DNA from 2 places in the Bacillus cereus group sp. Bce041 genome. Region 2 is predicted to be linked to the other one. Evidence: riboswitches for the same ligand, from Rfam matches in the RefSeq annotation. Region 2 holds a riboswitch; the other holds the start of a gene.

Region 1 (11,517 bases), on a different contig from region 2:
TCGTGCTGTACCAACAACATTCTTTACACAAGATACAACGACAAAAGATGTTACTGTATTCCCGCACTTAACAATTGATAACGATGCACACCGTGTTACTGCAGATGGTAATGAAGTAAACTTAACGCCGAAAGAATATGAGTTACTATTATTTTTAGCGAAAGCTCCTGATAAAGTATTCGATCGTGAGCAACTGTTAAAAGAAGTATGGCAATATGAATTCTTCGGAGATTTACGTACAGTTGATACACATGTAAAGCGTTTACGTGAGAAGTTAAGCAAAAAATCACCAGATGCAGCGAAAATGATCGTTACTGTTTGGGGTGTAGGTTACAAATTTGAGGTTGTGAACGACTGATGCTTTGGAGAAGTGTAGTAGGGAAGTTATGGATGACCATATTACTTCTCGTTTCGTTTGTTCTTGGATTTGTTGCGATTTTACTTTCACAGTTTTTTAGAACGTATTATGTTGATATGAGTGAAGCTAGGCTTCAAAAAGTTGCAACAAGTGTTTCAGAGTTAATTGAAGAAGGTGCCGATGTAAAAACGATTGAGAATATCGCTTACAAATTCTCTGACCCACTTTCAAGGATTATTATTGTAGAAGATGGTAAAGAAATCTCTTCTTCACCGAAACAAGAAGGGTTAGTCACTCTTACAATGGATGACTTAAAAGAAGATAAAGAATTAGCGGCTGTGTTTACAGACAAAAAAGAAATTAAGAATAATATTAGAAAAGCGTCTAATAGTAGGAAGAATAAAAACACCGAAAATGATATTATGATCGTCGGAAAACCAGTGCAATCAAAAAATCAAAGTGCAGTGTTCGTATATGAATCTTTACAAGTACCGATACAAGGTATGGAAAGAACAACTGATTTTATTTTCTTATCGGCTGGAATTGCGATTATATTAACAACTTTCTTTGCGTTCTTCTTATCTACTCGGATTACAGCACCGCTTCGTAAAATGCGTGAGGTTGCTTTTGAAGTGTCACGTGGGAAGTTTGATGCAAAGGCTCCTATGGTATCTCAGGATGAGATTGGTGAGCTTGCAACGGCCTTAAATCAAATGGGAAAACAGTTGAAGTTTAATATGAACGCCTTGCAACAAGAAAAAGAGCAGTTAGCAAGTATTTTGAGTAGTATGGCAGATGGGGTTATTACGTTAAATCAAGAAGGTGAAGTCGTTGTAATCAATCCGCCGGCCGAACATTTCTTACAAGTTTGGCAAGAAGAAAAAGAGATAGAGCTCAGTAAAAAACTACCTTCTGAACTTGTGGAATTATTCCATCTCGTTGTAGAAAGCGAACAACAACAAGTTGTTGAAATTAATTTACAAAAAGGGAACTATGTAGTTCTTATGACGCCGCTTTACAATCAAACGAAAATTCGTGGAGCTGTAGCAGTGCTGCGAGATATGACGGAAGAACGTCGTCTTGAAAAGATGCGTCAAGATTTTATTGCGAATGTATCACATGAACTTCGTACACCAATGGTCATGCTGCAAGGGTATAGTGAAGCGATTTTAGATGATATTGTGCAAACGAAAGAGGAAATAGATGAGTTTGTTCAAATTATTTATGATGAATCTGTTCGTTTAGGTAAACTTGTAAATGAATTGTTAGATTTAGCTCGTATGGAAAGCGGTCATGTAGAGTTACATATTGGTGAAGTGGATATACATCCGTTTGTTGAAAAAATTGGTCGTAAATTCCAAGGGATTGCAAAGGATAAAGAGGTCGCGTTAACGGTTGATTTCAAAGGTCCAATTGAACAATACCCGTTTGATGCAGATCGTATGGAACAAGTATTGACGAATTTAATTGATAACGCAATACGTCATACGAATGCAGGCGGACATGTAACGCTTGTAATTGATACGAAAAATAACGGTCTTATTTTTGAAGTACAAGATTCGGGTGCAGGCATTCCAGAAGAAGATATTCCATTTTTATTTGATCGTTTCTATAAAGCTGATAAAGCAAGAACACGTGGGAAAAAGGGTGGAACAGGACTCGGGCTTGCGATTGCGAAAAATATTGTTCAAGGCCATGATGGTAAAATTTCTGTATCAAGTGTTGTTGGAGAAGGAACTACATTCTCTGTATATTTACCGAATCGTATAATTTAGATATGCGTTTTTAAAGTTGATAATGAATAAAGTTCTGCTGTTTTTTATTTTTTTGTAAACTCAATTAAATAAAGAATGGTAGAACTTTTTTCTATGTTGCTCGAATAAAGAATAACAAGAGAGGTGCTGTGAAGAAATGAAATTATATACAAAAACAGGAGATAAAGGAACGACAAGTGTAATAGGTGGCAGGGTTGATAAAGATGATATCCGTGTGGAAGCGTATGGAACAATAGACGAGGCAAATTCTCATATTGGATATGCAATGACTAAGCTTCAAGGCGGGGCTTTTATAGATATTTACAATGAGCTCGAAAATATTCAACATGAACTATTTGATTGCGGAGGAGACTTGGCAATAGTGGAACAAAAAATTCCTTATAAAGTGACAATTGTGATGGTTGAAAGTTTAGAAAGAAAGATTGATTTATATATAGAAGAAGCCCCGCCACTAGAACGCTTTATTTTGCCAGGTGGTAGCGAGGCAGCGGCTACTATTCATATTGCACGTACTGTTGTAAGGAGAGCAGAACGCTCTATAGTATCATTGCAAAAAGAAGTGAAAATAAATGAAGTTGTATTAAAGTATGTAAATAGATTATCTGATTATTTGTTTGCGATAGCTCGAGTAATAAATGCCCGATTACAAGTGAAAGATGTGGAGTATAACCGTAGTGCAGTAGTTTTTCGTGATAAGAAAGAGAAGGAAGTGGAGTAATTCACTTTCTTTTTTTGTATACTTTTTTCTGTAATATACCAAAATAGAGAAGGTATGGTGGTAATTAGAAAACGGAGGATGTATATGAAAGTTTTAAAATGCGGTGTCATGTTATTGAGTATACTGTTTGTATCTCAATTACATGTTTATGCAGAAGAAAATCGATGGACATGGCCTGTTGAAGGTCAGATAAGTGATTATTTTGGGACAAGGCATGGAAAACACTATGGTATTGATGTAGCTGCGCCGATTGGAACGCCTGTGGCAGCTATCCAAGATGGTAAGGTAACGAGGTCTTATTATTCAAGTAGTTATGGAAATGTTGTATTTATTAAACACGGAGAATATGAAGCTGTATATGCACATTTAAATAAGAGATATGTGGATCAAGGAGATTATATTTCCAAAGGAGAAAAAATTGGAGAAGTAGGGAACACGGGAGAATCGCGAGGTGCGCACTTACATCTAGAACTTCATCAAGGAAGATGGACGATGGCGAAAAAGAATGCGATGAACCCATTGCTTGTTTTAAGTGAACAAAGAAATGAAGTTGTTTCTTCGTCATTATATGTCGTACAAAAAGGGGATACTTTAGTTAGTATTGCACGGAAATTTAGTATGACACTTAAGGAAATTAAAGAAAAAAATGGATTGCAGCAAGAGCTAATTTATCCTAATCAACAATTATATGTTAAGTAAAGGAAACGCTTCAAAAATTAAACTTTGAACAAATTTATGTTCTTCTTAAATAAGATTCAATGTAAATGAAATTATATGGGCGCTTTTGCTAGAACTATTGAGTGAATCAGAGCATCTATATCTAAAAGAAAACCGTCCCAAAATTTATTTTGGGACGGCTTCTTTTACCAAAAAATAAAGACACATATAAATCCAGAAATAGCTAAATAGCTATATAAGTAAAAAACTTTTGTTCTTGTTTTCTCTTTTGTTCGAAACAGTACGATAGTCGGTTCAATTAAACCGATTGTCAAACAAAGTAGGCCAAGAAGCATACAACCAATCGAGATAGAATACAGGGCGATTTGTGGTGCTTGAAATGGAATCATCCATTTTAATAAAAATGCAATAAGTGCAGTGTAACAAATACTACCGATGTATTTATTCAGTGGTGTATTAGAACGAAAACCAGGAAGTTTTTTTAAGAAAGAGCGGGAAACAACTTCTGTTTGTAAAGATGTATGCTCTTCAATAATTTTTTGAGCTTCTTTTCCTTTTTGAAAAAGAGATAAGATCCAATTTCGCTCACCCTGAAAAATAAATTGAGAAGTTGTCAAATAGTGATCAATCTTCACTTTATTCCAACTCTTCCACGGATGACGCTCACACAATTTTAATTTACTTTCTGTTTTTTTATCATACTGATAAATACTGATGCCATCTTCATCGAAAGTAGCATAGTATGTCTCGTTTGAGAATGTGCCTAAATCAATTGGGCAGTAGAAAAGTAATTCTTTTTTTAAGTAAAAGTATTCTTTTCTTAAGTTTTTTTTCATTGCTTCTCGAATAGAATGTCTCTTGTCTTTTTTCATGACATTTCCTCCATAACTCAGAAAATGTTCTTATCTTAACAATTCAATATCTTATCACTTTTAATTATATATGACTAGGTAATTCAAAAGAGAAATGCCGAATAATAAAAAATATGGATTGTATTGTAAAATATCTCCAATTTATTTGTTGTTACGAAAAATAAATAACTAATTTTAAATAAGTTACAATTTTTTAGTTCACAATGTTATGAGGTTGTTGTATAATGAAGGGGAAAATAGAATATCGGTCTATCTTCGGGGCAGGGTGAAAATCCCGACCGGCGGTGATGAACTATTTATGATTTTGTTCTAAGCCCGCGAGCCGTTAAGGCAGGATTTGGTGTGATTCCAAAGCCGACAGTATAGTCTGGATGGGAGAAGATGGAGGTTCAAGCGTTCAAAAAAGATATGGATTTGAACGTCTGTTTGATGTGCCTTAAATTCTCCCTTTGTGTAAAACACAAAGGGTTTTTTCGTTCTATGAAAAAATAGGCATAGCAGAACCTTTCCACTTTCCATGAGATGATCGATGGAAAAGGAGAGAGAAAGATGAAACAAAAAAACAGTGTAGTGCAGATGGTGAGTGTAGCGATGCTAAGTAGTATTGCATATTTACTAATGATGTTGGATTTCCCGTTCCCAGGGCTTCCGCCATTTTTGAAAATTGATTTTAGTGATGTACCAGCTCTAATTGCGGCAATTATCTTTGGACCAGTAGCAGGAGTGATTGTAGAGGCGATAAAGAACATTTTACATTACGGGATTCAAGGAAGTTTAACGGGAGTACCAGTTGGAGAAATTGCAAACTTTATTGCAGGATGTTTATTTATTGGGCCAGCAGCTTTCTTATTTAGAAAGTATCGTACTGTGAAGAGTTTAACTACAGGATTAATGCTAGGGACAATTACAATGGCACTTATTATGAGTGTATTAAACTACATCATCATATTCCCGGCGTACACTTGGTTTTTAAATTCACCAGCTATGTCTAGCGAAGCTATAAAAACAACGGTTGTAACGGCAATCTTACCATTTAATTTAATTAAAGGGATTGTTGTAACAATTGTATTTGTAGCATTATTCTCACGCCTGAAAGTATGGGTGTTTGCAAAAATGAAAAATGCATAATATATACTAAAACCATTAGTAGTGTGAAACTACTAATGGTTTTTTATTAAGGAAAATAAAATTTAGATACAAAAAACGCCCCTCATCAATAGGAGGGGCGTTTTTTGAAGTTAATAAAAGACTATTCGAATTTTAAAGCGTCTCCGTCGAATGATTCGTCAGCAACTTTAATTGAGTCAGTTGGACAGCCTTCGAATGCATCCATCATATCTTCAATTAATACATCTGGAATTTCAACGATACCTTGGTTATCATCTAATGTTACAAATGCAATACCTTCATCATCATAGTCATAAATGTCTGGTGCAGCAGCGCCACAAGCACCACATGCAATACAAGTATCTTTATCAACGATTGTATATTTTGCCATCTTTTTTCCCTCCTGATAATATGTATGTGAAAAGCTCGCCATAAAAATTATAACCTTATTGTAAAACGGTTTGTAAAACTTTTCAACATAAAATTATAATGATAATGCTTATCAATTAGAGTGTCAACTTATTTTTGAATTATGTCATAAGATTTTCAAAATACGTAAATATGATTTCGTTTGATACAATAGAATATATACAAGTATATAGTTCTTATATGATAAGTTTAATGAGCGACAGTAGATAGTGTAATTGTACTGAAAAGAATGAAGTTAAGATTGGAAGGTGGAAGCGGTCATGCAAATACAATATACTTTGTTGCATTGTTTAAAACAATTGAATGGTGAAAGAACCGTTTCTTCTATTTATTATTTACTAAAGGGCAAACGTTCTTCGCAAACTTTACAAGATGGAAATATGTTCCGAGTTTCTTTTTTGTTCGGAATATATAAATTATTAAATAGAAATGACTATGATGGTGAAGTTGCAAAGTTGTTGCAAGCGGATTTTATTCAAGAAATACATGAAAATACATATGTGTTAACACCTACGGGTAAAATGCAGTTACATAAATGGGAGGAAGTTTATGCTTTTCCGGCGCATTTGCATGGTTTACATTATGGTGAATTAGGTGAAACATTTTGGAAAAGATTATCATTAATTATTCAAACCATATCAAATTTACAACAGAATAATACGAGATTTATTCCAATTCAGCAAGATACAGAAATAATGATGTGGGTGAAATGTTTTCTAACAGGAAGGCCATATAAGAGAAGTGAGTTGGCGAGAAAACTATGGACGGAAGTACATAATCTTTTAGAAAAGAGTAATGCGATAGAAGCGACGATTGTAACATATCGATTAACGGGTTATGAACGCATTGGTTGTACATTGCAACAATTAGCAGAAATTACGAAACAAGATATATTCAGGGTGTATTTTTTATTTTGGGGTACAATACATTTCTTTATACAAGAAGTTCGTGATAAAGAAAATGAATTTCCACTATTAGCTGAAATTATATCTTATCCAAATGAGAGAGCTGAATTATTTAGTTTATCCACGAAAAAAACATATAATTTTTGGAGACAAGGACGTTCTTTAGAAGAAATAGCGGCGATTCGGAATTTAAAGGTTGCAACGATAGAAGATCATTTTGTTGAAATTGCTTTGCGAGAAAAAGATTTTTCTATTGAAATGTTTATGGAAAAAGAAAAGATAGACAAAGTAATAAAAGTAATTGAAGCATTGCAAACGCGGAAGTTACGTGTTTTGAAACAAGCGGTTGGAGAAGATATCTCTTATTTTGAAGTTCGTCTTGTATTAGCGCGGATGGAGGGTGTAAATGAAACTTGAAGAATATTTATATAAGTGGTTTGGATATTCTGAATTTCGTCCAGGTCAAAAAGGAGTAATTACAGATTTATTAGAAGGAAAAGATGTGATAGCAATGCTTCCGACTGGAAGAGGGAAATCTATGTGCTATCAGTTTCCGGGGCTTATGCGAGAAGGAACAGTGCTTGTTGTATCACCGTTATTATCTTTAATGGAAGATCAAGTGACACAATTAAAGTATGTTGTGAAAAACCGAGTGATAGCATTTAATAGTTTTCGGACATTAAATGAAAAAAGAGAAGCGATGAAAAAATTATCTTCATATAAATTTATTTTTGTTTCACCAGAGATGTTGCAGTCGGAGTTATTAATTAGGGAATTGAAGAAAATTCATATTTCATTATTTGTTGTTGATGAGGCTCATTGTATTTCTCAATGGGGTTATGATTTTAGACCGGACTATAAAAAACTAAATGTAGTTATTGAAAATATTGGTTCTCCTACAGTATTAGCATTGACAGCCACAGCGACAAAAGGGGTACTGCAGGATATCGCAGATAGTTTAAATTTAAAGGGTGCCGCGGAACATGTATACTCTATTGATCGTCCTAATATTGCAATGGATGTGCAATTTGTAGAGACGATAGAAGAAAAGAAAGAGGCGCTTTTAGAGCAGGTGATGTATTTACAAGGGCCGGGGATTGTATATTGCTCAAGTAGAGCGTGGACAGAAAGGTTAACGGAATACTTGAGAGGGAAAGGTGTTACTGGTGTAGCTTTTTATCATGGTGGTATGGAACATGAAGAGCGTATGTTAATTCAACAGCAGTTTATGAACGATCAATTGCAACTTGTAATATGCACAAGTGCATTTGGTATGGGGGTAAATAAGGCGAATACGCGATATATTATTCATTTTCATTATCCAACTAATATAGCCTCTTACTTACAAGAAATCGGAAGAGCTGGAAGAGATGGCGAACCGAGTATAGCTATTTTATTATGTAGTCCGTTGGATCATGATTTACCAATTTCAATCATTGAGGATGAATTGCCAAGTAAGTCACAAATAAAATTTTTATTTTCTTTACTACAAGAAAGAATATTTCAAACGAAGGAATTACCAATAGAAGATGTAGAAGAAATTTGTTATAATGCAGCAAGATTTAATGAGCAATATTGGCGTTTCGTTCGTTATCATCTCGAACAGGTTGGAATTATACAACAACGAAGATTATTATTAGAAGGTTTGTCAGATGAAATCATGAACCGATTAATAGCTGAAGTAGAAATAAGGTTGCGTAATAAATATAGTGAGCTAGAAAATATGAAGTCATGGATACAAGTTAAAGGGTGTAGACGTGAATATGTGCTGCAACAGTTCGGTTATAGGAAAGAGCAAGAGTTAATTAATTGCTGCGATTATTGCGGTATTACCAAAGAAGATTATAAAAAAAGACGAGCGCAACAATCGGATTTCGACTATAATTGGGAAACAGAGTTACAAAAGCTTTTCGGCCTAGAAAAGATGGAGGAATGATGAATATTCAAAGGCATAATGTTGAAGATATGAGTCCGCAGGAAATAAGGCTGAATCTATATATAACACAGTTAATTATTATCGGTATTGGCTGTTTACTGGCATATATATTATTTCAAGATGTAAAAGAAGTCTTTAATTTATGGAAATGGGAACCAGTATCTATACTTATTATAGGTGGTTTGTTAGCGATTGGTATTGTGTTATTAGATTATGTTGCAATGCGAGTGTTTCCGGAGTCATGGTTTGATGATGGTGGTATTAACGATAAGATGTTTCGAGGAATGTCCGTTCTACACTTACTCGTTATTACGTTCTTGATTGGTTTTGCAGAAGAATTTTTATTTAGAGGTGTAGTACAGACTCATTTTGGAATTGTAATTGCGAGCTTCGTATTTGCAGTGTTACATATTCGTTATATAACAAAGCCATTTTTATTTTGTTTCGTCTGTTTTATTAGTTTTGTCTTTGGTTATGTATTTGAATGGACAGGAAATTTGTTTATAACAATCTTTGCACACTTTCTTGTTGATTTTATAATGGGACTCCAATTAAGAAAATAAATGGAAGGTGGTGGTGAACAACATGAGGAAACGAATTCCTGATTTTGAAGAGGAATTAGAAGTTGAGCGAGTGGAAGAAAAAGAAAGTTTACCGCCGCGTAGTGAAATTCATAGAAATAAAGAGAAAAAACAAAAGTTTAAAATAAATCACATTTTCGTCCGGGTTTTAACATTTCTATTCATTCTTCTGCCGATTAGTATTTTGTGGTACACGGATAAATATATTCAGGTGAAGGGTGATAGTAATAATGCTGGAAAAAGTGCGTTTGAAGTAATCTTCTTTGATTCAGCTAAATCTGAGTCGCAGAAACATTCTGAAAAAGTAATAACGCATACTGTGAAAGAGGGAGAAACTTTAGAAAGTATAGCGAAGCAATATTTTTCAGATGGAAATGGAATTGAAGTAATTAAAAAGTATAATAACTTGCAGGAAGATGAAGTGAGTGCAGGTCAAGAATTAAAAATTCCGATAAAAGATAAGTCCACAAAGCAAGAAAGCTAGCGAGTTAAGCGATCACAGTTTGTTATAAAAGCCTAGGATTATCTTTATGAGGAGGGAGTCAAAAATATGATATGGATTATATTATTCAGTACTCTCATAGGCATGGGGATTTTATTACTTTTTGTGATGTATAAAGAAGCGATGCGTAATACGGTGTTGGAACATACTTTAGTATTTAAAGAATTTCCGAAAAGTTTTCAAAAAGTAAATGTGTTTTTTATTTCTGATATTCATAGAAGGGTCATTTCGAATTTGTTAATTGAACAAGTAAAAGGAAAAGTAGATCTCGTAATTATCGGAGGAGATTTAGCAGAGAAAGGTGTCTCTTTATCAAAAATCTCTGCGAATATTCAAAAGTTAAGAGAGATAGGTCCTGTATATTTTGTGTGGGGAAACAATGATTATGAGATAGAATATCATGAATTAGATGCGTTATTATTAGAAAATAACGTAAAAGTTTTAGATAATACAAGAGTGGTATTTGAGTCTGAATTAGGAGAGAAAATTTGTTTGCTCGGTATAGATGATGTTGGATTGCACCGTGATCGTCTAGATTTGGCATTGGCGGATTGTAAAGAAGATGGTTTTCGTATCCTAGTTAGTCACAACCCTGATATAATAAAAAAAATGTCTGGAAATGAACAGATTTCACTTGTGTTAAGTGGACATACGCATGGAGGACAAATCCGATTATTCCCATCTAAAAAATATTTAAAAGGTGGCGTATATAACCATTTGAATACGATTCTCTTTGTTAGTAATGGGTATGGAACAACATTGATACCACTTCGTTTCCGAGCACCTGCTCAAACACATATCATTACATTGTGCGGAGGGAAATGATGCCAACTCTTAGTGGGAAATATAATATAAAAGCCGTTTCGAATATAATTGGAGTTCAGCCGAGTACGCTTCGTGCATGGGAAAGACGATATCAAATTATTGCCCCAAAGCGGAATCAAGCTGGGCATCGCTTATATACAGAAGAGCATATTCAAATTTTAAAATGGTTAATGGAAAAAGTTTCTTCCGGTATGATGATTGGACAAGCAGTTCAGTTATTAGAAGAGAATCGTTTGCAGAGTACAGTTCAAAAAGAGATACATTTCGATAAAGAAGTTGTTTTAGTGGACGATTTGCTACAAGCTTTGTTAAAATTTGATGAAATTACAATTGCTGCATTATTAAACGAAGCTTTTAGTATATATTCAACAGAAAAGGTTGTTGCCAGTATCGTTCTTCGAGTGACAGACAAATTATTAACGTCAAAAAATAATAATGAGATTTCAATGGTGCAATTTCAATATGCACTATCATTTTTACAAACGCGTCTAGGGATGGTGTATCACAATGCCTCAATGTTTTCCTCTTTACACAAAGTTATTGTGTTAGAAAAGGATGCATTGAAAGGATTTATTTTTTCAACTTATTTACGCTTAAAAGGATATGAGGCGATATATATTAGGACAAGCTTAGCTGAAGATGGTATGTTATCAGCGGTAGAGGAAATACAGCCGAAATATGTATTTATATCTTTTGCTGACGAACAAGAAATGAAAAAGACGATGAACTTTATAAATTTATTACAAGAAAAAAGGGAATCTCTTTCTGTTGGATTTATCGGAAAGCTAGGCGTTCTAAACCAGTTGGACATTGAAACAATCTTAATTGGTG
Region 2 (11,517 bases):
AACAAAGATTCGTTACATTAAAAGAAGCATATCACGGTGATACAATTGGAGCTGTTTCAGTAGGAGCAATAGACTTGTTTCACCAAGTGTATAGTTCGCTCTTATTTGATGCGATTAAAATGCCGTATCCATATACATATCGTTCTCCTTACGGAAATAATAAGGAGGAAATTGTAAAAAGCCATTTAGAAGAAATGGAAGAATTGTTGAAAGAAAAGCATGAAGAAGTAGCTGCCATCATTGTAGAGCCATTAATGCAAGGTGCTGGCGGGATGATTACAATGCCAAAAGGATATTTAAAAGGACTGCGCGATTTATGTACTAAGTACAATGTATTATTTATTACAGATGAGGTAGCAACTGGATTTGGGCGTACAGGGAAAATGTTTGCTTGTGAACATGAAAATGTGACGCCAGACATTTTAACTGCTGGGAAAGGTTTAACAGGTGGATATTTACCAATTGCAGTTACGGTAACGACAGATGAAATATATAATGCCTTCTTAGGAGAATATGAAGAACAAAAAACATTTTTCCATGGACATAGCTACACAGGCAATCCGTTAGGGTGTGCCGTAGCAATCGCGAATCTAGAACTATATGAAAAAACAAATTTAATAGAAGAAGTGGCACGTAAAACGGATTATGTGGCAGCGCAATTAGAAAAGCTCTTTGCTTATAAACATGTAGGTGATATTCGTCAGTGCGGATTAATGGTTGGTATTGAGCTTGTGAAGAATAAGGAAACGAAAGAAGCGTTTGACTGGACAGAGAGAGTCGGTGTTCAAGTATGTAAACGCTCAAGAGAGCTGGGTATGATTTTACGACCGCTAGGTAACACGATTGTATTTATGCCGCCACTTGCTTCTACTTTTGAAGAAATTGATGATATGTTACGCATTTTATATAAGGCAATCTCGGATGTTACGGAGGGAGAATAATGAGTGGTTTTTTCATAACAGCAACTGATACTGAAGTTGGAAAAACAGTAGTTGCAGGTGCTATAGCAGGTGTATTTAGAGAATTAGGATATAACGTAGGGGTATATAAACCGTTGCAAAGTGGGCATGTTGCATCAAACCCTGAGGGAGATGCGGCAAGGTTAAAATCATTATCAGGTGTACCGACACAAGAAAATGAAATTTGCCCTTATTCTATTGAAGAACCACTTGCTCCGAGACTTGCCATGAAAAGAGCTGGAAGAGTAGTAAAGTTAAAAGAAATTACTGATTACTATAATGAACTATTAAAAGAGTTTAATAACTTATTTGTAGAAGGAGCAGGTGGGCTTGCTGTCCCATATACAGAAGATGCTTTAGTAATTGATTTTGCAAAAGAATTACAGTTGCCTCTTATTGTAGTAGCTCGTCCTACATTAGGAACAGTAAATCATACAGTGTTAACGATTGCTTACGCAAAGGCGCATGGCTTAACCGTAGCGGGTGTCATTTTATCAGGTTGCAAAGAATGTGAAATGGAAAGAGTGCAAGAAAATAAAGAGATGATTGAAGAGCTGAGCGGGGTACCAGTTTTAGGATTATTACCATTCTTTGCAGGTGAGTTTACGAAAGAAGAAGTATTAGAATCTGCAAAAGAACATATTATGATTTCAAAATTAGAGGAGTTTATCCAAAATGAATCAAACGTGGCGGGCGCACCTTCAATGTAAATTACAACAATTACATGAGGAAGGGCAGTATCGTGATTTGCATGTAACAGAGAAGGCAGAAGAGACTTGGCTTATTCGAGATAAAAAAAGGATGTTAAATTTAGCGTCAAATAATTATTTAGGGTTAGCTGGAGATGAAAGGTTAAAAGAAGCTGCTATTGCCTGTACAAAAAGATATGGAACTGGAGCGACTGCCTCTCGTCTCGTTGTAGGAAATCATCTATTATATGAAGAGGTTGAGAGAAGCATATGTGACTGGAAAGGTACTGAAAGAGCTTTAATTGTAAATAGTGGGTATACGGCAAATATAGGTGCCATATCTTCTTTAGCCTCTCGGCACGATATTGTTTTTAGTGATAAGTTAAATCACGCAAGTATTGTTGATGGAATCATATTAAGCGGGGCAGAGCATAAAAGGTATCGTCATAATGATTTGGATCATTTAGAGAAGTTGTTGAAAATGGCTTCGCCTGAAAAAAGGAAATTAATCGTAACAGATACCGTTTTTAGTATGGACGGTGATACTGCGTATTTGAGAGATTTAGTACAGCTGAAAGAGAAATACGGGGCAATCATTATAGTCGATGAAGCACATGCGAGTGGAATATATGGAATCGGCGGAGCTGGGTTATCTCATATAGAAAAAAATCTTTCTCAAAAAATTGATATACATATGGGGACGTTTAGCAAGGCTTTAGGGTGTTATGGTGCGTATTTGACAGGTGATGAAATTTATATAGAGTATTTACAAAATATGATGAGAAGCTTTATTTTTACTACAGCCTTACCACCAAGTACGTTAGGAGCAGTGCAAAAAGCAATTGAAATTGTAAAAGAAGATAACGAAAGAAGAGAGAACCTTATAGCAAACGGAGAATACTTCAGAACTAAATTAAGGGATGCTGGTTTTGATATTGGAAATAGTTCAACTCATATTGTACCGATTGTAGTCGGTTCAAATGAACATGCTTTACGGTTTAGTAAAAGGTTGCAAGAGGCAGGGATTGCGGCTATTGCAATTCGTCCGCCAACTGTGCCGGTTCATAGTTCTCGAATTCGCTTTGCAGTTACATCGCAACATACAATAGCTGATTTAAAATGGGCTATTGACCGAATTATCCACATTGCGAAAGAAGAGGAGCTTTTCGTATGAATGAGCTAAAGATTATTTTTATCCCCGGATGGGGAATGGAAGAGAATATTTGGGATTTAGTACTTCCGTATTTTAAAGGATATTCTGTTCAATGCATAGATTGGCGTAATGTGAAAGAACGAAGTGAATTTGCGGAACGAATTATAGATGTAGCGCATAATGACAACGTAATATTGGTTGGATGGTCACTAGGAGCGTTAGCAGCAGTTGAAGCTTATAAAAAGATTCAGGCAAAAGGCATCGTATTAATTGGTGGTACTGCTAAATTTACAAATACGAGCGATTACAGTAACGGATGGAATGCTTTGCATGTAGAACGGCTGAAAAGGAATTTGGCGAGAAGGAAAGAAGATACGCTCAAGCGGTTTTATGAAAATATGTTTACGAAAGATGAGCTAAAAGAGAATAAAAACTTTGAAGACATTGTAGACCGTTTTAAAGGTGATTCTATTCAGTCTTTACAACTAGGTTTAGATTATTTAATAGAAACAGATATGAGAGAAGAACTAAAAGAAATTAAAGTACCTATACTACTTATTCACGGAGAACAGGATGTAATATGCCCATTGTCTGCGGCACGTAGTATGACGGAGAATAGCAGCAGCGAGCTGAAAGTAGTAAGTGAAGCAGGGCATGCATTATGTGTGACGAATTTTGAATATTGCGCAAATGAGATAATTCAATTTGTAGAGGGGATACGACATGATCAACAAAACGTTACTACAAAAACGGTTTAATGGGGCAGCCGTATCTTACGATCGATATGCAAATGTACAAAAAAAGATGGCACATTCATTACTTTCAATCTTAAAGGAACGATATAGTGAAACGGCATCAATACGTATTTTAGAACTAGGATGCGGGACGGGGTATGTAACAGAGCAATTATCAAAGTTATTTCCGAAATCACATATTACAGCAGTTGATTTTGCTGAAAGTATGATTGCGATTGCGCAAACTAGACAAAATGTAAAAAATGTAACGTTTCACTGTGAAGATATTGAGCGATTACGATTAGAAGAATCATATGATGTCATTATTTCAAATGCTACATTTCAATGGTTAAATAATTTACAACAAGTGTTAAGAAATTTATTTCAACATTTGTCTATAGATGGGATATTACTCTTTTCAACGTTTGGACATGAAACATTTAAAGAATTGCATGCTTCGTTCCAACGTGCGAAAGAAGAAAGAAATATAAAAAATGAAACATCGATTGGTCAACGTTTTTATTCAAAAGATCAGTTGCTTCATATATGTAAGATAGAAACAGGGGATGTGCATGTTTCTGAAACATGTTACATAGAGAGTTTTACAGAAGTTAAGGAGTTTCTGCATTCTATTCGAAAAGTAGGAGCAACTAATAGCAATGAAGGATCATATTGTCAAAGTCCCTCACTCTTTCGTGCGATGCTACGCATATACGAAAGAGACTTCACGGGAAATGAAGGGATAATGGCAACGTATCATGCTTTATTTATACATATAACAAAAGAGGGGAAGAGATGAAATGAAACAAGTACAAACAAAAAGGGATTGGAAAAAACTTGCATACGACGTAGTGGAAGAGAAGATGATTACAAAAGAAGATGCAATAGCGATATTAGAAGCTGATGATACAGAAGTTTTAGAAATTATGAATGCGGCTTACATTATTCGCCATCATCACTTTGGTAAGAAAGTAAAATTGAATATGATTATTAATACGAAATCTGGATTATGTCCTGAAGATTGTGGATATTGCTCACAGTCTATTATTTCAGAAGCACCGATTGATAAATATGCATGGTTAACGCAGGAGAAGATTGTAGAAGGGGCACATGAAGCAATACGCCGTAAAGCAGGTACATATTGTATTGTAGCGTCTGGTCGTCGTCCGACGGATAAAGAGGTAAATCACGTAATTGGAGCAGTTAAGGAAATTCGTGAAACGACAGACTTGAAGATTTGTTGTTGTTTAGGTTTCTTAAATGAAGATCAAGCAGGACGTTTAGCGGAAGCAGGCGTGCACCGTTATAACCACAACTTAAATACACATGCAAATAATTACGATAGTATTTGTTCAACTCATACGTATGATGATCGTGTTGATACAGTTCAAAAAGCAAAACAAGCGGGCATTTCCCCATGCTCTGGAGCGATTTTTGGCATGGGAGAAACAATTGAAGAGCGTGCTGAAATTGCATTTGAATTACAACGTATAGATGCAGATTCTATCCCTTGTAATTTCCTTGTTGCTGTAAAGGGGACACCTCTTGAAGGGCAAAAAGAGTTAACGCCAGTAGAATGTTTAAAAGTACTGGCAATGATGCGTTTTGTAAACCCGACAAAAGAAATTCGTATTTCAGGAGGACGTGAAATCAATTTACGTTCTGTACAGCCAATCGGTTTATTTGCAGCAAATTCTATTTTTGTCGGGGACTACTTAACGACAGCTGGACAAGAGCCGACTGCAGACTGGGGTATGATTGCAGATTTAGGATTTGAGATTGAAGAGTGTGCATTATAAGATAGATGAAAAAGCAAACTTGTAAAAGGGTTTGCTTTTTTTGTAAATAAAATGTAATAAATAGTTGTGAACGCCTGTTACTATTGGTTTTTGAACGAAAAAAAGAATTTTTGTGAACGAATTTTCCAAGCCCTAGTTGTACATAGTAAATATGTAATTTATATTGGGTTGGAGGATTTTACATGTACAAATACATATTAGCGATTATGACTTGTTTAATTTTAATAAAAGCAATAAGTTCTGATCCAGTTAAGGCTGCTGAAAATCCTGAACAAAAAGAGATGCAACAAAGAATCGAACAACACTTTCGAACGAAAGCTGAACATTTTGGATTGAAAACGGAAGGAAAAGATTTAAAGGAAGTTAGAAAAGAAATTACTATTATAGAAGAAGCGAAAAAAAGAGAGAATGTATGGAGAACAGCACAAGCTCTTCATATAAAAACAGAAGGAAAAACGATGAATGAATTAATAAAAGATGTACAAAAAAAGGTGAAAAAATAAAAAGAGGCCGTAGCCTCTTTTTTTATGCCCATTGTTTTGATAAGTGAGCCATTTCAATTGCAGCAACAGCTGATTCATATCCTTTATTACCAGCTTTCGTACCTGCGCGTTCAATCGCTTGTTCAATTGTTTCTGTCGTTAATACGCCGAAAATAACTGGGATGTCCATTTGTAGTGATAAAGACGCAACACCTTTTGCTACTTCATTACAAACGTAATCGTAGTGAGTTGTAGCACCTCGGATTACAGTACCTAATGTAATAACAGCATCATACTTGCCGCTACTAGCCATCTTTTTAGCAATTAAAGGAATTTCAAATGCACCAGGAACCCAAGCAACATCAATATCATTTTCTTCTACACCGTGACGCTTTAATCCGTCTAAAGCGCCGCCAAGTAACTTACTTGTAATAAATTCGTTAAAACGTCCAACAACAACTCCAACTTTTAATCCTGTACCAACTAAATGACCTTCGAATACCATAATAAATCTCTCCTTTAATTATAAGTTTAGTAAGTGTCCTAATTTGTTTACTTTCGTTTGTAAATACGATTTATTCTCTTCTTTTGCTGGCATTTGCAACGGTACACGCTCGACTACTTCTAAATCGTAACCTTGTAAGCCAGCAATTTTTCTTGGGTTATTCGTTAATAATCGTAAACTTTGTAAACCTAAATCTTTTAATATTTGTGCACCGATACCGTAATCACGAAGATCAGCAGGGAAGCCGAGTTTTTCATTTGCTTCTACAGTATCGAATCCTTCTTCTTGTAATTTATAAGCACGAAGCTTATTAAGAAGCCCAATGCCTCTTCCTTCTTGTCTCATATAAAGAAGAACACCTTTTCCTTCACGCTCAATTTGAGCAAGTGCTGCATGGAGTTGTGGTCCGCAATCGCAGCGATGTGAACCGAATACATCTCCTGTTAAGCATTCAGAATGAACACGCACAAGTACCGGTTCACCTATTGAAATATCACCTTTTACAAGTGCGATATGTTCTTTCGTATCTAATGAGTTAGAATAGCCAATTGCGTGGAAAGTACCGAAATCTGTAGGTAATGTAATTTCCACCTCTCTCGTCACAAGTGTTTCATGATGGCGGCGGTAAGCAATTAAATCTTCTATTGTAATCATTTTTATATCAAATTGTTTTGCGCATTCTATTAAATCAGGTACACGTGCCATCGTGCCGTCCTCATTTATAATCTCGCAAATAACTCCAGCTGGTTCGGCACCGCATAGCTTCGCTAAATCAACAGCAGCTTCTGTATGACCTGCACGACGCAGGACACCGCCTTCTTTCGCAATTAATGGAAAGATATGTCCAGGTCGATTGAAATCAGCGCCTTTTGATGCGGGGTTTAACAATTCTTGTATCGTAGTTGCACGTTCGTGAGCGCTAATCCCTGTTGTTGTAGAAACATGGTCAATGCTCACTGTAAACGCAGTATGATGTGAATCTGTATTATGAGATACCATTGGTTCTAATTGTAGACGTTCTGCGTACCCTGCTGTAATCGGTACACAAACGAGACCACGGCCATGTGTAATCATAAAATTAATTGTTTCTGGTGTAATGTACTCTGCTAAAGCAATAAAATCGCCTTCATTTTCTCGGTTTTCATCATCACATACGATAACGACTTTACCTTGTTTTAAATCTTCTAGAGCTTCTTCAATACGATGAAACATTGTGCTTCCCCCTTATAGAAATCCGTTTTCTTGTAAAAAGCTTTCGGTCATTGAACCTACTCGTTTTGTAGGTTTAGTAATAAAGCGTTCGATATATTTACCAATCATGTCACACTCAATGTTTACGATATCTCCGGCATTTTTTTCTCCAATGACAGATTCGCTTACTGTGTGCGGGATGAGTGAAATCGTTATAGAAGATTCGTCTATATCAAATATCGTTAAACTCGTTCCATCAACAGCAATGGACCCTTTCTGCAAACAATAGCGCAGCAGTTCATCAGAAATTGCTATTTTGTAATAGACGGCATTGTAATGTTGTTTTTTATTTAAAATCGTTCCGATGCCATCAATATGTCCTGAAACGAAATGTCCACCGAATCGTCCATTTGCAGCCATTGCTCGCTCTAAATTTACTTTAGAGTGCGGTTTAAGCATGCGAAGTGATGTCGACTGCATCGTTTCAGGCATTGCATCAACTGTAAATGAAGTAGTTGTAAAGCTTGTTACAGTTAAGCAAATACCGTTAACCGCGATACTATCACCTAAGTGAACATCTGATAAAATTTTCTTTGCATGAATCGTTAATTTCATCGCTTCTCCGCTTTGTTGCATGTTTGCTATCGTTCCTAATTCTTCTACAATTCCTGTAAACATTTCGTCACCTCGTTTCGGGCATTCGCAACGATTTTTATATCATCACCAATTTGTTTCATCTCTTGAATTTTCAAGGAAAGCGCATTTTGTAATTTTGAAAAACCATTTCCTCCAAATAAAGTAGGAGCATCTTTCCCACCAATTAATTTCGGACTTATATAGGTTACAATTTCATTAAAATTGTTTGTTTTTAAGAAACTTGCATGAATCGATTGGCCACCTTCAACGAATAGAGAAAGAATTTGTTTCTCTCCAAGAAAGGAAAGAAGGTCCTCGATTTCTATATGTTTCGTTTCCATTTGGAATATAGCTATATTTTTAGATTCATAAGAAGATATCTTCTCTTCCTTTACATCCTTACCGACAATAATCCATGTCGGTGCTAAACCATCTGTTATAACATGAGAAGATGGTGGCGTTCGTAAATGGATATCTAAAACAACGCGAATAGGATGTTTCCCACCATTTGGAATTCTTGTTGTTAAATGAGGATTATCAGCTATAACTGTATTCACTCCAACAAGAATTGCATCATGTGTATGGCGATATTGGTGAACATCAGCACGTGCTTCTTCACCTGTAATCCACTTACTTTCACCAGTTACAGTTGCTGTTTTTCCATCTAAGCTCATCGCTGTTTTGATTGTTACAAAAGGGCGCTTCGTTTTCATGTAGTGAAAAAAGTAGCGATTTAATAAAACTGCTTCTGCTTCAAGAACACCGGTCGTTACTTCAATTCTAGCTTCCTCTAATCTTCTTTTTCCGTTACCAGAAACGAGCGGATTACAATCGAGAGTAGCAATTACAACACGCTTAACTCCTTTTTCGATGAGCAATTCACAACAAGGTGGTGTTTTTCCAAAGTGGCTACACGGTTCCAGTGTTACATAAACGGTAGCGTCTTTGGCGTTCTGACCAGCCATTTGAAGGGCATGAACTTCTGCGTGTTCTTCACCAGCTCGTAAATGAGCCCCCATACCAACGATGTTTCCATCTTTTACAACAACAGCACCAACCATAGGATTTGGACTTGTTTGTCCTGATGTCCCTTCTGCTAACTGCAGGGCAATCCTCATATATTCTTGATCTGTCATTTTCTTCACCTCTCCTAAAAAAATCAAAAAACCCCAAGGATTTAATATCCTTGGGGTTTGGGAGACGTGATTTCTAGAAATATAGTTTGAATACGAAAGCATAGGAAAGAAACCTAACGATAATTGATATTTCTGCATAAGGAAAAAACCTAGCAAAATATCGAATTTTTAAACGCTAGTTGTCTCTTTTTATTTCAGTATAAAAAATAAGTATAGAAAATTAAACATATATAAAGAATCAAAATGAATCTTTAAAAATATGCATACTGAAATAAAAGTGTATTCACTATATAAAAAACTAGAAACATATCCTTCTCCCATCCAGACTATACTGTCGGCCCTAGAGTTTCACTAGATCCACCGTTTTCGAGTTGAAAACGGGTCACGGACTTAGAAGTTTTCACTTCATCACCGCCGGTTGGGAATTTCACCCGACCCCGAAGGATGCTGTTTGCTCAAATTATAGCACAAAAAAAATAAAAGGCTAGTAAAAAATATTCGAATGTGAAGAATTGTGTGAAAATATATGCAGGCTGGAATGGAAATAAAAGTATTAGAAATGTTGTAAGGAGAAGGGATATAACGGAGTTGCTAAAAAGAAAAAACATGCACAAAAAAATGTGCATGTCACATGTAAAATTATTCTGCCTCTGGTGCTCTAACAACAGACTCGAATTTACCTTTATGCGAAGCGTCGCAATAAGGCATATTTTTTGATAAACCACAACGGCATAAAGAAAATGCCGGTTTTGCTGGGAATACATTCCCTTGTGAGTCGACTAATTCCACGTCCCCTGTAACGCGAAAAGAGCCATTATCATTTACTTTAATTTGTACTTTTGCCAACGTTATCCCTCCTTCCCAAACGCTTAATTTCATCATATAATCAAGGGAAGTGCTTGACAATATAAAAAGAGCACTTTGTTTGAGAAAGAAGAGAGTGTTATAATAGTTTTCATAACTGACTAGAGTAAGGTGACGAGAGATGGATAAACAATTACATACATTACGAAACATTGCAAATGAGCGCACGTGGGCATCATTTTTGAATGATAATCATCCATATAGTTTGTTACATTGGTCCATTGCAGGTGTAGGGCAAGAGGCAAAGGATGTTTGGTTACTTCAAGATGAAGTAACATTTCAAACGACAGAATTCCCAACGTTAGATGATGCAATGCAATGGATTTCTGAAAATATGGAACAAGTTACAGACGTTTTAGCGCAATAAAAAACAGGCTTATGCAAGCCTGTTTTTTGTTTCTTTCACATATGTGTTTAAAAATTGATCGACGGCTGCTTCGTACTCTTCTTTATTTTCGTTATAAGAGCAAGCGTGTGCACCGTGTTCTGCAATATAAAGCTGCTTATTATTTTCTTTCGCTTCATATAACGCTTTTGTCATATCAGCTAAAATATAGTCGTCATCTTTACTATGAATAAAGAGAACGGGATTGTTAATGTTTTTTATACAGTCGATTGGTGAAACTTCACGAATTGTATAACCGTCACGAACTTTCAAAAATGCGTTTGCTAAAGGTAATAAAGGCCATTTTGGTAAATGGAATTCAACCTTTAAACGGTGCTGTAATTGTCCGTGGAAATCAGAGAAAGGACAATCTGCAATATAGAAATCAGCACCATCTTCTACAAGTCCTGCGTATTGAAGAAGTGTTGCAGCTCCCATAGATTCACCATGAATACCAAGTGTAATATTGGTGCCAAAACGGTTTTTTAGCCAGTCAACTACGGATTTTAAATCATGTTTTTCATAGTATCCATAGCTTGTTGTTTTTCCGCCAGTTTTACCATGACGACGATGATCGTAAATGAGGACGTTATATCCCCTTTTTAAGAATAAGTTTGCATATTTTACAGAGTTTATTTTATTTACAGTTACACCGTGGCAAAAAACCATAAACTTATTGGTGGAATGACCAGCAGGAATGTAATATCCGTGAAGGTCGTATCCGAATTGTGAAGGGATATGAATTTCTTCTTTATGAAGAGCATCAAAATCCTCTATACGAAAATGTTTTTTCGTTTCTCTTTCGAGTACTTCTTCCTCTGTTTTTTTCTTTAAGTACATCACTTTATTTGTAAAGAAAATCCCAAGGGCAGTTATTGCACCTAGTATAGTAAACAATGCTGCAAAAAAACGTTTCATACTTTACCTCACCCTCCAAATACCGTTACATGTGATACACTTATATTGTATCACAATGATATAAAA

What was found. Region 2 has a riboswitch for FMN ahead of ribD (bifunctional diaminohydroxyphosphoribosylaminopyrimidine deaminase/5-amino-6-(5-phosphoribosylamino)uracil reductase RibD). Riboswitches for the same ligand answer to the same signal wherever they lie in the genome.
Positions count from the first base shown of each region.
Region 1: it holds a riboswitch for FMN, as region 2 does, so the genes downstream of both, ACUN13_RS08050 (ECF transporter S component) here and ribD (bifunctional diaminohydroxyphosphoribosylaminopyrimidine deaminase/5-amino-6-(5-phosphoribosylamino)uracil reductase RibD) in region 2, are expected to answer to the same signal.

Region 1 covers NZ_JBQXON010000002.1:402,122-413,638, reverse strand. The annotation lists gene resD (DNA-binding response regulator ResD) at 1-358, shown strand, start outside; gene resE (sensor histidine kinase ResE) at 358-2,133, shown strand; gene ACUN13_RS08065 (cob(I)yrinic acid a,c-diamide adenosyltransferase) at 2,270-2,851, shown strand; gene ACUN13_RS08060 (peptidoglycan DD-metalloendopeptidase family protein) at 2,936-3,550, shown strand; gene ACUN13_RS08055 (hypothetical protein) at 3,715-4,401, opposite strand; FMN riboswitch at 4,649-4,788, shown strand; gene ACUN13_RS08050 (ECF transporter S component) at 4,951-5,529, shown strand; gene ACUN13_RS08045 (ferredoxin) at 5,651-5,899, opposite strand; gene ACUN13_RS08040 (helix-turn-helix domain-containing protein) at 6,198-7,259, shown strand; gene recQ (ATP-dependent DNA helicase RecQ) at 7,249-8,778, shown strand; gene ACUN13_RS08030 (CPBP family intramembrane glutamic endopeptidase) at 8,778-9,341, shown strand; gene ACUN13_RS08025 (LysM peptidoglycan-binding domain-containing protein) at 9,364-9,843, shown strand; gene ACUN13_RS08020 (metallophosphoesterase) at 9,910-10,686, shown strand; gene ACUN13_RS08015 (MerR family transcriptional regulator) at 10,686-11,517, shown strand, end outside.
Region 2 covers NZ_JBQXON010000001.1:390,565-402,081, reverse strand. The annotation lists gene bioA (adenosylmethionine--8-amino-7-oxononanoate transaminase) at 1-941, shown strand, start outside; gene bioD (dethiobiotin synthase) at 941-1,669, shown strand; gene bioF (8-amino-7-oxononanoate synthase) at 1,635-2,822, shown strand; gene ACUN13_RS02030 (alpha/beta fold hydrolase) at 2,819-3,559, shown strand; gene bioC (malonyl-ACP O-methyltransferase BioC) at 3,525-4,334, shown strand; gene bioB (biotin synthase) at 4,336-5,334, shown strand; gene ACUN13_RS02015 (hypothetical protein) at 5,517-5,837, shown strand; gene ribH (6,7-dimethyl-8-ribityllumazine synthase) at 5,860-6,321, opposite strand; gene ribBA (bifunctional 3,4-dihydroxy-2-butanone 4-phosphate synthase/GTP cyclohydrolase II) at 6,340-7,533, opposite strand; gene ribE (riboflavin synthase subunit alpha) at 7,546-8,190, opposite strand; gene ribD (bifunctional diaminohydroxyphosphoribosylaminopyrimidine deaminase/5-amino-6-(5-phosphoribosylamino)uracil reductase RibD) at 8,172-9,284, opposite strand; FMN riboswitch at 9,590-9,733, opposite strand; gene ACUN13_RS01990 (CDGSH iron-sulfur domain-containing protein) at 9,924-10,130, opposite strand; gene ACUN13_RS01985 (DUF2552 family protein) at 10,270-10,515, shown strand; gene ACUN13_RS01980 (alpha/beta hydrolase) at 10,525-11,451, opposite strand.